3 regions of the Priestia flexa genome follow, and region 1 is predicted to be linked to each of the others. Evidence: riboswitches for the same ligand, from Rfam matches in the RefSeq annotation. Region 1 holds a riboswitch; each other region holds the start of a gene.
The links. Region 1 has a riboswitch for S-adenosylmethionine ahead of LZP85_RS17410 (YezD family protein). Riboswitches for the same ligand answer to the same signal wherever they lie in the genome.

Region 1 (4,592 bases):
ACATACAAAGGCAATTACAAACGAAATAATCGGTACAATAACCCAAAAGCTCATAACAATTAATAGCTTTTGTATATAAACAGATTGATAGGCAATCCCAACACCTACAACTGATCCTACTGTCACTTCACTAGTTGATAGTGGTATTCCAATTAAATTAGCAAAGAATAATGATAGAGTTGCAGAAGCTAAAATAATAATAACTAGCTCCACCGTTAGAATACTTTCTGGGATAATACCAGAACCAATGGTTTTAACAACTTCTCCTCCACCGATAACAGCACCTAGTAAAATACCTAGTGCACATATAGCTAATGCCACTTTGCGATGCTTAATGGCACCTGAACCGTAAGAGACTCCCATAGCAGCAGCTGCACCACTTGCGCCAATATTCATCGCAAAAAAGAGGGCGATTGCAAAAGCAATGTAAACAAGCATAAATTTTCAGCTCTTTCATTTAAGATTCATGTAAGCCACATTCCACTTTCTTAGTACCTGCCCATCTTCCAGATCGTAAATCTTCCATGTTATAGGCAGGTAGCGTACAGGGCTCACATCCAATGCTTGGATACCCTTGATCGTGAAGTTTGTTATACGGCAAGTTATGCTTATATACATATCGCCAAATTTCTTTCCAAGACCAATGAATTAATGGGCAAACTTTAATCTTTTTGAATTTCTCGTCCTTATTAAAAAACTCTGTTTTACTTCTTGATTCAGATTGTTCTCTTCTTAACCCTGAAATCCAAGCATCATACGGAGCAAGTGATTCTTTTAAAGGAATAATCTTGCGAATTTGACAGCATAGGTTAGGCTCAGTTTTCCAAAGTTCATCTCCATGCTTTTCAGCTTGCTCTTTTAGCGATAGGTTAGGCTTTTTCATTTGGATACGTAAATCTGGAAACCTCTCTTTAATTGCTTCAATGACTTCGTACGTCTCTTTAAAATGAACACCTGTGTCTAAAAAAACAATGTGAGCATCTTTTTTCACTTTTGAAATTAAATCAATTAATACAATTCCTTCAATTCCAAAGCTAGATGCGTAAATAAGAGAATCACCATAATGGTTATATGCCCACTCTAACGCCTTTAAAGCTCCCTTTGTTTCATCTTGCTCATCAAAAGTCGGAAATTGATTTGGCCAATTTTCATACGTATATACACTCATGATTTTCACTCCAATACTTTGTTATCCAATCAAAAAAGACGGTTTTACCCCCATAATGAAGGATAAAACCGCCTCTAGTTTGTCTAGTCAGCTATTTATTTAATTCTTACTTTTTCATTTTTCTCGAGTTGAACTACTTTCCCATCTTGAACCACAAGCGTGATTGAGCCAAACTTCATGTCGCTTAACATTTTTTCTACGCTTGCAAAAACAGAATTTAAGTCAGAGTTTTGTGCCATCACAGTCCCTCCTTATTTGTTAACAATATATTCAACAGGCTTCTGTTTTTTCATGGAAAATAAAAAGTCTTCCACATCTGAAAGACTGATTAGGCAACAAATTCACCTTATCTTTCAAAATGAAAATCATTTTGTTGGAGTTAGCACCTTGCACAACATGCAGGTTGCTGGGTTTCAAAGGGCCAGTTCCCTCCACCACTCTGGATAAGTATTTTTTAAAAATTTTAGCATATTTAGAATATTTGTCAACAGCAAAAATAATTTATCCGATAAGAAAACTATACTTTAAATTAACAGAAATATCTATTATTTTTTCATTATATGCGCAATTTTTTTGGGCGTCACTCTTAATTCACACCGTTATAGTATAGATTTATGTCTTTCGTACACATTAAAACATAATAATTATTTTAGATTGGAGCTATGTTCAATGATGGAAAGTCACTCTTTTCAATTAGATGATGTAATTAAACAAAGTTTACAAAATCATTTAAGTCAAATAGCAGCGGAAGCAACCAAAATTCAGCAACATCTAGAAAGCAGTGACCACTGTGTTTTATGTGATTTTGAAGACTTAAGAAAATTATTTCAAAGCGTACAGTCCACAGCTGCATCCTATTATTTAAGACATTACTTGTCTCCTTACACCCACGAATACGCAGCTCTTTCACTCGCGATACATAATTTATCTGAGAAACATCATGGAGCTTTAATGGTTATTGAGAGAAATGACTCAGTGGAGCACTTAATTCAAAAAGGAATTCCTATTCACGCTCCCGTTACGTCTACGCTCGTTGAAACAGTTTTTTATCCTGGAAATCCATTACATGATGGTGCCATTGTGATTAGAAACAATCAAATTATTTCGGCTGCTAATGTTTTACCACTGTCCACAAAAGTACTGCAAAAGAAGCTTGGAACACGCCACCGTGCAGCTCTTGGTATGTCTGAACAGTGCGACGCACTTATTTTAGTTGTATCAGAAGAAAGCGGTCGAATATCTTTTGCTTTAGACGGTAGCTTATATCCAATCCATTCCAGCAAAAACATCCTGTAAGCGACTACACCTGTCTGACATCATACCTTATAGTTATAAAAAAAGAGATTACACGATAAAAAAAACTTATTACAGGTTGCCTTTTATACGTCTAACGCGCTATAATCACTAATGTCAGAAAACCTTACACATTTTAAAAAAGCATCATTAAAATGACTCTTTTTATGAACAGCTAAGGTTAATCATTAATTAAGGGAGAGAACTTTTAGGATGGAAACCATATCGACTCTATTCAGCAGCTTTGTGGATGAAGCCAATAATTTTTTATGGACTTACATATTAATTGCGCTTCTTTTATTAGTTGGATTATATTTTACAATTCGTACAAAATTCGTTCAGTTTAGTCAGTTCAAAGAAATGGTTCGCTTGTTAGGTGAAGGCGCTAAAACAGACGGAAGCGATAAAAAAGGAATTACCTCCTTTCAGGCTTTTGCTATTAGTACAGCAGCTCGTGTAGGTACTGGGAACCTTGCTGGTGTTGCTTCTGCAATTGCTCTTGGGGGACCTGGAGCAGTGTTTTGGATGTGGGTTGTTGCTTTAGTTGGATCAGCATCAGCTTTTATTGAAAGCACCCTTGCTCAAGTATATAAAGTAAAAGACAAAGACGGTTTTCGTGGTGGTCCTGCTTACTACATGGAAAAAGGTTTAAACAAACGCTGGATGGGTGTTTTATTTTCCATCTTAATTACAATCTCATTCGGATTAGTATTTAACTCTGTACAAGCTAATACTATTTCACTTGCTTTTGAAGAAGCTTTTGGCGTTAATCGCTTAATTGTTGGTGTTGTTGTTACAGCCATTGTGGGTGTTCTCATTTTTGGTGGTATTAAACGAGTAGCCAAAGCATCAGAGTTAATTGTAGTAGTAATGGCAGTTGTATATATTGGACTAGCATTAGTTGTTTTAGCTATTAATATTACAGAAATTCCACATATGATCGCATTAATTATAAAAAGCGCTTTTGGATTTGAAGAAGCATTTGCCGGTGCCATCGGTGCTGCCATCATGAATGGTATCAAACGCGGATTATTCTCCAACGAAGCTGGTATGGGTAGTGCACCTAACGCAGCCGCAGCGGCATCTGTCAGTCACCCAGCTAAGCAAGGTTTCATTCAAGCTCTGGCTGTCTTTAACGATACGCTAATCATCTGTAGTTGTACTGCATTTATCGTGTTATTATCTGGTGCGTATGCAACGCCTGGACTTGAAGGAATTCAATTGACTCAAGTTGCGTTAAGTACACATATCGGTGGATGGGCTGTTCAATTCATTGCTATCATTTTATTTATGTTTGCATTTAGCTCATTAGTAGCTAACTATTATTATGGAGAAACAAACATTGAATTTTTAACATCAAACAAAATCTGGTTAAACCTTTATCGATTCGGGGTTATCTTAATGGTATTGTTTGGTTCAGTTGCAAGCTTAGGCGTTGTTTGGGGACTTGCAGACTTATTTATGGCCCTAATGGCAATTACAAACCTAATTGCAATTGTTTTACTAGGAAAAGTTGCAATTGCAGTCTTAAACGATTACTTGTCTCAGCGTAAAGCAGGAAAAGATCCTGTTTTCTACAAAGATTCTGTTAAAGGCTTAGAGAATTTAGATTTCTGGGAACGCTCTCGAGAAATTGATAAATAATAAAGGAGCAGCTATTATGCTGCTTTTTTATTTGACTGTATTTGACCGAAAATTTAAACTATTATACAGAAACTAATTCAGAAAAGGTGATAATTATGGCAATTCTAGGATTTGGGCACGTAGGTATTCAGGTAAAAAACATTCAAGAGTCAATAACATTTTATACAGAAATTGTTGGGTTAGAATTACTAGAAACGTTTCCACATACAGACCCGTCCTTGAAGCTAGCTTTCTTAGGAATAGACAACAATATCATTGTTGAATTAATTGAAGGATACAACCCTTCACTACCTTCAGAAGGGAAAGTTCATCACTTTGCGCTTACAGTAGACAATATCGAAGAAGAACGTTCACGTTTAAAGAATCTCAACGTTTCTTTTGTAGACGAAGAAATCGTAACGTTGCCTAACGGAGCAAAATATTTATTCTTTTATGGCCCTGACGGTGAATGGATTGAATATATGGAAGTAAAAACGAGATAAGTTCT
Region 2 (4,592 bases), 1.6 Mb from region 1:
GTTCAAACGCGGCAAAACTTTGATCTTCCGTTAGAAATAACAGGAACGGCTTTTCAGCAAAAGGTGTGGAAAGAACTTAAAACCATACCATATGGAGAAGTCATTTCCTATAAACAGTTAGCAAGTATGATTGGACAGCCAAAAGCTGTTCGTGCCGTAGGACAAGCAAATCGTAGAAACCGTCTACCTATCTTTTTACCTTGTCATCGTGTTGTTGGCGCATCAAAAGATTTAACTGGCTATGCAGGAGCACAGGTTCATTTAAAAGAGAAGCTTTTAACGTTAGAAGGAATACAAGTAGCAAACGGAAAGGTTGTATTAGCGTAGCGCTGCTAGGCTTCATCATCGTTCTCTAGCTTCCATCCTTCCCCTTGTACAAATACACCATCTACGGACGTGAACGTTTCGTCTGAATGATCTTGCTGAATGGTTTGATTTGTAACATCTAAAAGCTGAAATTGCTCCTTTCGTGCCCGCTGCTTTCGCTTTTTACAGGTTGAGTCGGGATGTTCTTGTTTGGTCATAGCTACCCCTCCTATACAGATTTCGCTTAACATGATAAAACTAACTATAATATATGTAGGTAGATGATAAATTACTGTTACATTTATGTTACAAAGCAAAAAAGAGAGAATCTCATTGTAACCTGAGATTCTCTCTTTTTTAGTTTAGTACGAGTTTAATTGTATCGACAGAAGGTGAGTGAATAATGCCATGCTCTGTGATGATGGCCGTAATGAATTCACTTGGCGTAACGTCAAATGCCGGGTTATAAACAGAAATATTGTCTGGAGCAACTTGTACATCACCGATATGCGTAATTTCCTTTGCAGAGCGCTCTTCAATTGGAATTTCTGCTCCTGATGCGATCGATAAATCAAACGTTGATTTTGGAGCTGCTACATAAAACGGAATATTAAATGCTTTTGCTAAAAGTGCAAGCCCATATGTTCCAATTTTATTAGCAGTGTCACCGTTAGCTGCAATACGGTCAGCTCCGACAATAATGGCATTAATCCCTTTTGTTTTAATGGTATGTGCAGCCATACTATCTGTGATAAGTGTCACATCTACGCCTGATTTTTGAAGCTCCCATGCCGTTAAGCGTGACCCTTGGAGAACGGGGCGTGTTTCGCACGCAAATACTTTCAGCGGAATATCACGCTCTTTTGAAATATGAAAAGGCGCTAAAGCAGTTCCATAATATGCTGTGGCAATCGAGCCAGCATTACAAATTGTCATAACACGATCGTGTTTATTAAACAGCGATAATGCATAATCACCTATGCGGTAGCAGGTGGCTTCATCTTCCGCTTGAATTTGAATCGCTTCATGAATAACAAGTGTTTTAGCCTCATTTATGGAAATGGCGCTATTGATGCTGTTTACTACGCGTTCTAACGCCCAAAATAAGTTGACGGCTGTTGGGCGAGAACTCGCCAAAAATTCTTTGTCGGCCTGCAGCTTTTTTTTGAATTCTTCAATCGTCTGTACATCGTAGTTTTGAAGCGAAAGCGCTAAGCCAAACGCTGCGGTAATGCCGATTGCAGGTGCCCCTCGTACTTTTAGCGTAACGATAGCGTCCCATACGTCTTGTAAAGTATGTAGCTTAATATATTCAACTGTGTTTGGTAATAGCTGCTGGTCAAGCAGTGAAATAAACGTTTCCTTCCATTCAACTGAACGAGGGAGTGTAAGAGTGTGTGTCATGTTGGGCTCCTTTCATTCTTCAATCAAGTTCTTAAAATCATGTGCACTAATTTCTGTTTGATGAGTTAGTAAATAACGTCCTAAACGAAGAGCTGCTTTTTGAGCGTTTAAGCGCTCTTCATCAGGCAATGAATCAATATCTACTACGTGCGCCAATCCAATTGTACGTCGAATTAACTCGCACCCTGCGTAGCCAACAGCATCCGTCCACGTTTGTTGTAAGATATAGTCGGAATAGTTTGGATTTTTAACGAACGGTTCCACTTTAGACTCAACCCAAAGTTTGTTCCATGTTGTTTGGAAAACATCCCACGTTTTGGTGATATGATCCAAAAGTACACTGCGTTTTTGAGCAGGACGAGACAAGGTGTTAAGCAGAAGATTGGCAACAAACTGTCCTAAGTCAAAGCCAAAGGGCCCATAAAATGCAAACTCAGGATCAATAACTTTTGTTTCGCGCTCACTAGCAAAAATACTACCCGTATGCAGGTCACCGTGTACAAGCGTTTGGCTACTTGTTAAAAACTTTTGTTTAAGCTTAGCTACTTCAAGCTTAGCTTCTTCATCTGTCCATAAGTTTTCTACATCGCTTCGAAGCGTTTCTTCAAATTCATTTGTATTGTAATCAAAAAACGGATCTGTAAACACTAAGTCTTCTGTAATATTGCATAAATCAGGGTTAATATATTGAGCAACCAGCTCTTTTTTCTCCTGTGGCTTAATCGCAAAGTCAGACGTCTCAAATGCAATATGAGCTAAAAATCTACCGATATGTTCTGAAAGAAGTGGGTATGTTTCTCCTTGGATTAATCCTGTACGAGAAATTGTTAGGTGAGACAGGTCTTCCATGACCGTAACAGCTAAGTTTTCATCATGATAATAAACGTCTGGAACGAGTTCGGGTGTTAAGCTGCCAAACTGTTTGAGCGCATTGCTTTCAATCGTTGCGCGCTTGAGTGATAAAGGCCAGCTTTCTCCTACAACTTTCGCATAAGGAAGAGCCTGCTTTACAATAATGGACTTGTTGGTTTGGTCGTTCACAATATGAAAAACAAGGTTTAAATTGCCATCACCAATTTCACGAGCTGTAAGAGCTTCACTTTCCGAAAATAACTTCAGCTGTTTCACAAGTCTAATCGCTGTAATTTCATTTAGTGGCTCATATGTATAAGTTGTTGTTGTCATCGTTATCTACCTCCATAAAAAATAAGTATACCGGAGGCTTTTAAATCATATAAAAGCCTCTTTCGGTGAGTGAAAGAGGCTTGATTGTCATTCAAACCTCTTATCTGCCAGAAAGATTTCTCTTTCTGTTGGAATTAGCACCGTGCCTTCATAAAACAACGAATTGTTTTATAGCGCTAAAAAGCTGCGCTCCATTTCACAATGGTATTACGGTCGGTTGCTGGGCGTCATAGGGCCAAATCCCTCAGCCAACTCTTGATAAGAGTAAAGATATTATTTAATTTTGATTTGTTTGACTTATTAGTAACTTCTGGAGAACATCGTATCATGTGAATTTTTGGATGTCAACAGCGAAATTTAATAAAATTCTGTGCGACGATCTGTAAAGACCGGAATTTGTTCTCGGATTGCCTTTACGGTTGATAAATCAACGTCTGCTGTTAGTATTTCTTCATTTTCACCTGCTTCTGCAATAATTTCTCCCCAAGGGTCAATGATTAACGAATGACCAGCAAATGTGTTAGCTGGATCGTCTCCAGAGCGGTTGCAGGCAACCACGTAGCATTGATTTTCAATGGCTCTGCTTACTAGAAGTGCTTTCCAGTGAGCAAGTCTTGGCTTGGGCCACTGAGCAACCACAAAAAGGAGTTCTGCACCTGCGCTTGTATGAACGCGAATCCATTCTGGAAAGCGAATATCATAGCAAATAACGCCTGCGCATAATGAGTTTTCAAGCGTAAAGATGTTTTTGGTTTCACCTGGTTGTAGAAATAAGTGCTCATTCATCAGCTTAAATAAGTGTAGCTTGTTATATTGCGAGACCTCCTGGCCTTCACGATTAAAGACATACATTGTATTCGTAACGCCGCTTTTTGTTTTCTTAGCAACTGATCCAGCGATGATGTTCACGCTGTGTGTTTTGGCGAAAGCAGAGAAAAAGCTAGTCGCTTGCTTACCTTCTGAGTCCGCGATAGCGTCGAGGTTCTGTAAATCATAAGCCGTATCAAAAAGTTCTGGCAGTATAAGAATATCTGGAGATTCAAGCAGTGCTTCCTTCATTTTTTTTTCAGCATGCTCGTAATTTTTTTTAGGGTTTCCAAATGCAAGATCAAGTTGTAAACACGCTACTTTTAAGCTCATTAAACTTCACCATCCTGATTTATTTTATAAAAATGACTTTACAAGTTGACTATTACAATATATTATTTGTGACTAGAATTTCAAGAATTTTTTGAGAAGGTGTTCACATGAAGCAGTTTGAACAATCAGAACTATTGAAGAGTTTACCGAAACAATTTTTTGCATCCCTTGTTAGCAAAGTTGCAAAAGTAATAAAAGAAGGGCATGATGTGATTAATTTAGGGCAAGGAAACCCAGATCAGCCAACGCCCCCTCATATTGTCAAGGCACTTCAAGACGCGAGTGAAAATCCAAACTACCACAAGTACTCACCGTTTCGCGGACAAGCTTTTTTGAAAAAAGCGGCAGCAGCGTTTTACGAAAGAGAATACGGTGTCCAGCTAAATCCCGAAAAAGAAGTCGCTATTTTGTTTGGAGGCAAAGCTGGGTTAGTAGAAATTCCTCAGTGTTTACTTAATCCTGGAGATACAGTTTTAGTGCCCGACCCAGGTTACCCAGACTATTGGTCAGGAGTGGAGCTAGCACGAGCGAAAATGGAAGCTATGCCCTTGAAAAAA
Region 3 (4,592 bases), 1.6 Mb from region 1:
TGTTCGGCTGCAATTGCTCCCGTACTCGCTAGCATAACGGATGTGACTCCAAACAAAATAATAATGGTAAATCCATTAATCAGCTTCCCCATAAATGTACCGAATAGATGCGTATTTAACGTTTGATAAGACGTTGCATCAATCGATTGTGCAATAAGCATCATTTTTGACCCTAACCAAATAAAGAACAAACCGCTAATTAAAATTCCGAATAAACCAATTGAGCCATACTGAGTAAAAAATTGAACAATTTCTTTACCCGTTGCAAACCCAGCCCCCACTACCGTACCGATATAGGTAGCAGCTACTTGTAGCGTCAGCTTCCATTTACTCAAGTTCTCCACCTCATTTTCTTGGAACTCACTATTTTTTATTCTTTATGACAACATGTCTTATCGCTCAGAAAAGCAGCTTGTACTAAACTATATGTAGAGGCAAAGTAAAAATGACGAATCTTTAAAGATGTAATCGCTTTATCTATCTGTTATAATCAAAGCGAATTTACTATCTAGTTCTTTTGAAAAGGGTGAAGGTATGCAGTACATAAAGCTAGCGGAAGATTTAAAGTTTTCAAGAATTATTCATGGGTTATGGCGTTTAGCCGATTGGAACTTATCAACAAATGATACGCAAACTCTAATTGAACAATGCTTAGATCGAGGTATTACTACATTTGACCATGCGGATATTTATGGTAACTACAGCTGTGAAAAGTTATTTGGGCAAGCGTTAGCGCAAAAGCCTTCTTTACGCGAGTCTATGCAGCTTGTTACAAAATGTGGCATTAAGCTAACGTCTGATAAATATCCAGAGCGTAAAATTAATTTTTATGATACGAGCAAAGAACATATCATCAACAGCGCCAACCAGTCATTAAAGAATTTAAATACGGACTATGTAGATGTTTTACTCATCCACCGTCCAGATCCTTTTATGGATCCACAAGAAGTAGCAGATGCGTTTATTCAGCTTAAAGAAGAAGGAAAAGTACGCTACTTTGGGGTCTCGAACTTTAAACGTTCACAGTTTGATTTACTTCAATCGTTCTTACCTTTTTCACTTATTACGAATCAAATTGAAGTCTCCCCTACTTATTTAAACCATTTTGAAGAAGGCACAATTGAACAATGCCAGCAGCATAAGATAGCGCCGATGGCTTGGTCACCACTAGGTGGCGGCTCCATCTTCACTGCTGAAGATGAGCGTTCCATTCGCGTTCGAAACAAGCTAACAGAAATCGGTGAAGAAATTGGAGCGAAATCGTTAGATCAAGTTGTCTATGCTTGGTTACTAGCTCACCCAGCTACTATTATGCCGATTGTCGGGTCTGGAAAAATGAACCGCATTGATGTAGCTATTCAAGCGTTGGACTTAAAGGTGAATCGCATGCAGTGGTTCCAAATTTTAGAGGCTTCTAAAGGACGACCTGTTGATTAAACCTATTTAGATAATTTCTTTTCTAACACGTAGATTTCAACAATTTAATTCAATGCACTCCGAGGCTGAGAAATAAGTAATTCAGCCAATGATAAACCTGAACGGTTGAGAGTTCCTCACTTTTAATCGTTCAGGTTTTTTATTGATTGTGAAAACAATGTTGAAAATAGGGTGGAATGGAGCGTAGGACACTCGACTCCTGCGGGAAAGAGAGGGAAAACTGAGATCTCGCAGCGCAGGGAGGAAGCTCAGGTTCCTCTCCCCGGAAAGCGAGTGGCCATAGCGCAATGGAACGAACGTGTTCTGACAACGTAAAGAGGTGAGAAAAGGGAGTGTTGGTATTTTTGGAAATTTGTTTTGTTATGCCCACCCTCTTCTTATGATTTATTAGTGAAATTTTCGAAATTGTCTTGTATAATATACAAAAATCAGATAAATTAGATAATAAGATTAAATTTCATCTTTATCGTTCGTTTCTTTTTAAGTAAACATATCGCAGAATGAACTAAAATAATAATCATATATGGATTCTTATCACGAGAGGTGGAGGGACTGGCCCTTTGAAACCTCAGCAACCAGTCGAAATGACATGGTGCTAAATCCAGCAAGCAAATCGCTTGGAAGATAAGAAGAAGAAATAAAGTCTTCTTCTTACAGAAGGCTTTTTTTGTTTATTCATTTTCTTTTTTTATTTGAACACAACTGATAACAGATGAAATAGAACGTTTAAGGAGGTTTTCAAATGGGGTTACTTGAAGATTTACAATCACGCATTTTAATAGGAGATGGTGCAACTGGTACCCTTCTGTATTCACATGGAATTGATAGCTGCTTTGAAGAGCTAAACATCACAAAAAAAGAAGAGATTCAGCGCATTCATCGTGCATATGTAGAAGCAGGTGCAGATGTCATTCAAACCAATACATATGCTGCCAATTATCAAAAGCTTGCACGATATGGTTTAGAAGATGCTGTCAAAGATATTAACATTTCAGCCGTCAGAATTGCAAAGCAAGCTGCTAAGAAAGATGCATACGTGGTCGGTACACTAGGAGGCATTCGCTCATTTCAAAAAAACGCCATCTCAACAGAAGAAGTAAAGCGAAGCATTCGCGAGCAGCTATTTTGGCTGTTAAATGAAGGCGTTGACGGCTTGCTATTTGAAACATACTACGATTTTGAAGAATTAAAAACAGTGTTGTCCTTGGCTAGAAAAGAGACATCAAAACCAATCATTACGCATGTTTCACTCCATGATATTGGCGTATTACAAAATGGAACATCCCTTTATGATGCGTTTCAAGAGTTAGAATCTTTAGGTGCAGATGTTGTCGGTCTGAACTGTCGTTTAGGCCCTTCTCATATGATTCAATCGCTTGAAGAAGTTCCGCTTTTAGATCGTGCTTTCTTATCAGCTTATCCAAATGCAAGCTTACCAGCTTATGTAGAAGGAAAAGTGGAGTACGCTACAAATCAAGATTATTTCGTTGAAAGCGCCAAAGCTTTTCGCAATCAAGGCGTTCGTTTAGTAGGTGGATGCTGCGGTACTACGCCCGCTCATGTTCAAGCGATGTCACAAGCATTGAAGCATGAAAAGCCTATTACGCAAAAGAAAGTAAAGATTAGACCAGTTGTAGAAATCAAAGAACAAGAACAAACAAAGGAACCACACCTCCATGATCTTGTGAAAGAAAGGCGTTCAATTATCGTTGAGCTTGATCCACCAAAACAGCTTGGACCAACAAAATTTTTAGATGGTGCAAAAGCTCTTCATAAGGCTGGTGTTGATGCGGTTACCCTTGCAGATAATTCTCTGGCATCACCTCGAGTAAGCAACTTAGCAATGGCATCGCTTATGCAGCAGCAAACGGATGCTCGACCGCTTGTTCATATTACGTGTCGTGACCGTAACTTAATCGGACTTCAATCCCATTTAATGGGACTTCATACACTTGGCATTAACCAAGTATTAGCCATTACAGGAGATCCATCAAAGATTGGAGATTTCCCTGGAGCTACGTCCGTTTATGATGTCTCTTCATTCGATTTAATTAGCTTAATTGCTCAATTTAATGAAGGATTATCCTATTCAGGAAAGCCACTTGGACAAAAAACCAATTTTTCAATCGCAGCGGCATTTAACCCAAACGTTCGACATTTAGACCGTGCAGTTGTCAGACTTGAAAAGAAAATTTCATGCGGTGCTCACTATTTTATTACACAGCCGCTATACTCAACAAAACAAATTGAAGAAGTGTACGAAGCAACGAAACATTTAGATGCTCCAATTTATATCGGCATCATGCCACTAACAAGTGCTCGTAACGCTCGCTTTATTCATCATGAAGTACCCGGAATTAAATTGTCGGAAGATATTTTAGCACGCATGGATGCTACTGGAGAAGATCGAATTAAAGGTGAAGTTGAAGGATTAGCAATTGCAAAAGACTTAATCGATACTGCCTATGAATTATTTAATGGTATCTATTTGATTACACCGTTTTTGCGCTACGAAATGACCGAGATTTTAACTCGTTATATCAACGATAAACAGCTTGTAACGACAGAAAGGAAGAACTAAATGACCTCATTAATTCAAGAACAATTACAAAAGCGAATATTAATTATTGATGGTGCAATGGGAACCATGATTCAAGACGCAAATTTAACAGCTGCTGATTTTGGTGGCGAAGAGTACGATGGTTGTAATGAGTATTTAACCCTAACAGCTCCTCACGTTATTCAGCGTATTCACGAAGAATATTTCGCTGCAGGTGCTGATATTATTGAAACCAATACGTTTGGCTCTACTTCCATTGTATTAGATGAGTACGATTTAGGTCACCTTGCCTACGAGCTAAACATCGAAGCTGTAAAGCTAGCGGTGGCAGCACGAGATAAGTTTTCAACGCCTGAGTGGCCAAGGTTTGTAGCCGGAGCTATTGGTCCTACAACAAAAACATTGTCGGTAACGGGCGGAGTTACCTTTCAAGAATTGGTCGAGTCGTACGAAGAACAAGTTCGTGGATTATTAGACGGTGGCGTTGACCTCCTTCTGGTGGAGACGTGTCAAGATATGCTAAACGTAAAAGCTGCTTTTTTAGGAATTACAGCTGCATTTGAAGCATCGGGCAAAGAGCTTCCTATTATGATTT

Region 2: linked by a shared signal. The riboswitch ahead of mtnK (S-methyl-5-thioribose kinase) and the one ahead of LZP85_RS17410 (YezD family protein) in region 1 are both predicted to bind S-adenosylmethionine.
Region 3: linked by a shared signal. The riboswitch ahead of LZP85_RS05110 (bifunctional homocysteine S-methyltransferase/methylenetetrahydrofolate reductase) and the one ahead of LZP85_RS17410 (YezD family protein) in region 1 are both predicted to bind S-adenosylmethionine.

Annotation. Positions count from the first base shown of each region.
Region 1 covers NZ_CP090431.1:3,379,484-3,384,075, forward strand. Annotated here, with positions in the region: gene LZP85_RS17400 (sulfate permease) at 1-438, opposite strand, end outside; gene LZP85_RS17405 (phosphoadenylyl-sulfate reductase) at 458-1,168, opposite strand; gene LZP85_RS17410 (YezD family protein) at 1,264-1,407, opposite strand; SAM riboswitch class I at 1,512-1,618, opposite strand; gene cdaS (sporulation-specific diadenylate cyclase CdaS) at 1,841-2,464, shown strand; gene LZP85_RS17420 (alanine/glycine:cation symporter family protein) at 2,675-4,105, shown strand; gene LZP85_RS17425 (VOC family protein) at 4,201-4,587, shown strand.
Region 2 covers NZ_CP090431.1:964,090-968,681, forward strand. Annotated here, with positions in the region: gene LZP85_RS04865 (methylated-DNA--[protein]-cysteine S-methyltransferase) at 1-327, shown strand, start outside; gene LZP85_RS04870 (hypothetical protein) at 333-524, opposite strand; gene mtnA (S-methyl-5-thioribose-1-phosphate isomerase) at 664-1,710, opposite strand; gene mtnK (S-methyl-5-thioribose kinase) at 1,723-2,895, opposite strand; SAM riboswitch class I at 2,993-3,160, opposite strand; gene LZP85_RS04885 (carbon-nitrogen family hydrolase) at 3,253-4,035, opposite strand; gene LZP85_RS04890 (pyridoxal phosphate-dependent aminotransferase) at 4,143-4,592, shown strand, end outside.
Region 3 covers NZ_CP090431.1:1,012,169-1,016,760, reverse strand. Annotated here, with positions in the region: gene LZP85_RS05120 (hypothetical protein) at 1-335, opposite strand, end outside; gene LZP85_RS05115 (aldo/keto reductase) at 535-1,437, shown strand; SAM riboswitch class I at 1,966-2,068, shown strand; gene LZP85_RS05110 (bifunctional homocysteine S-methyltransferase/methylenetetrahydrofolate reductase) at 2,180-4,018, shown strand; gene metH (methionine synthase) at 4,019-4,592, shown strand, end outside.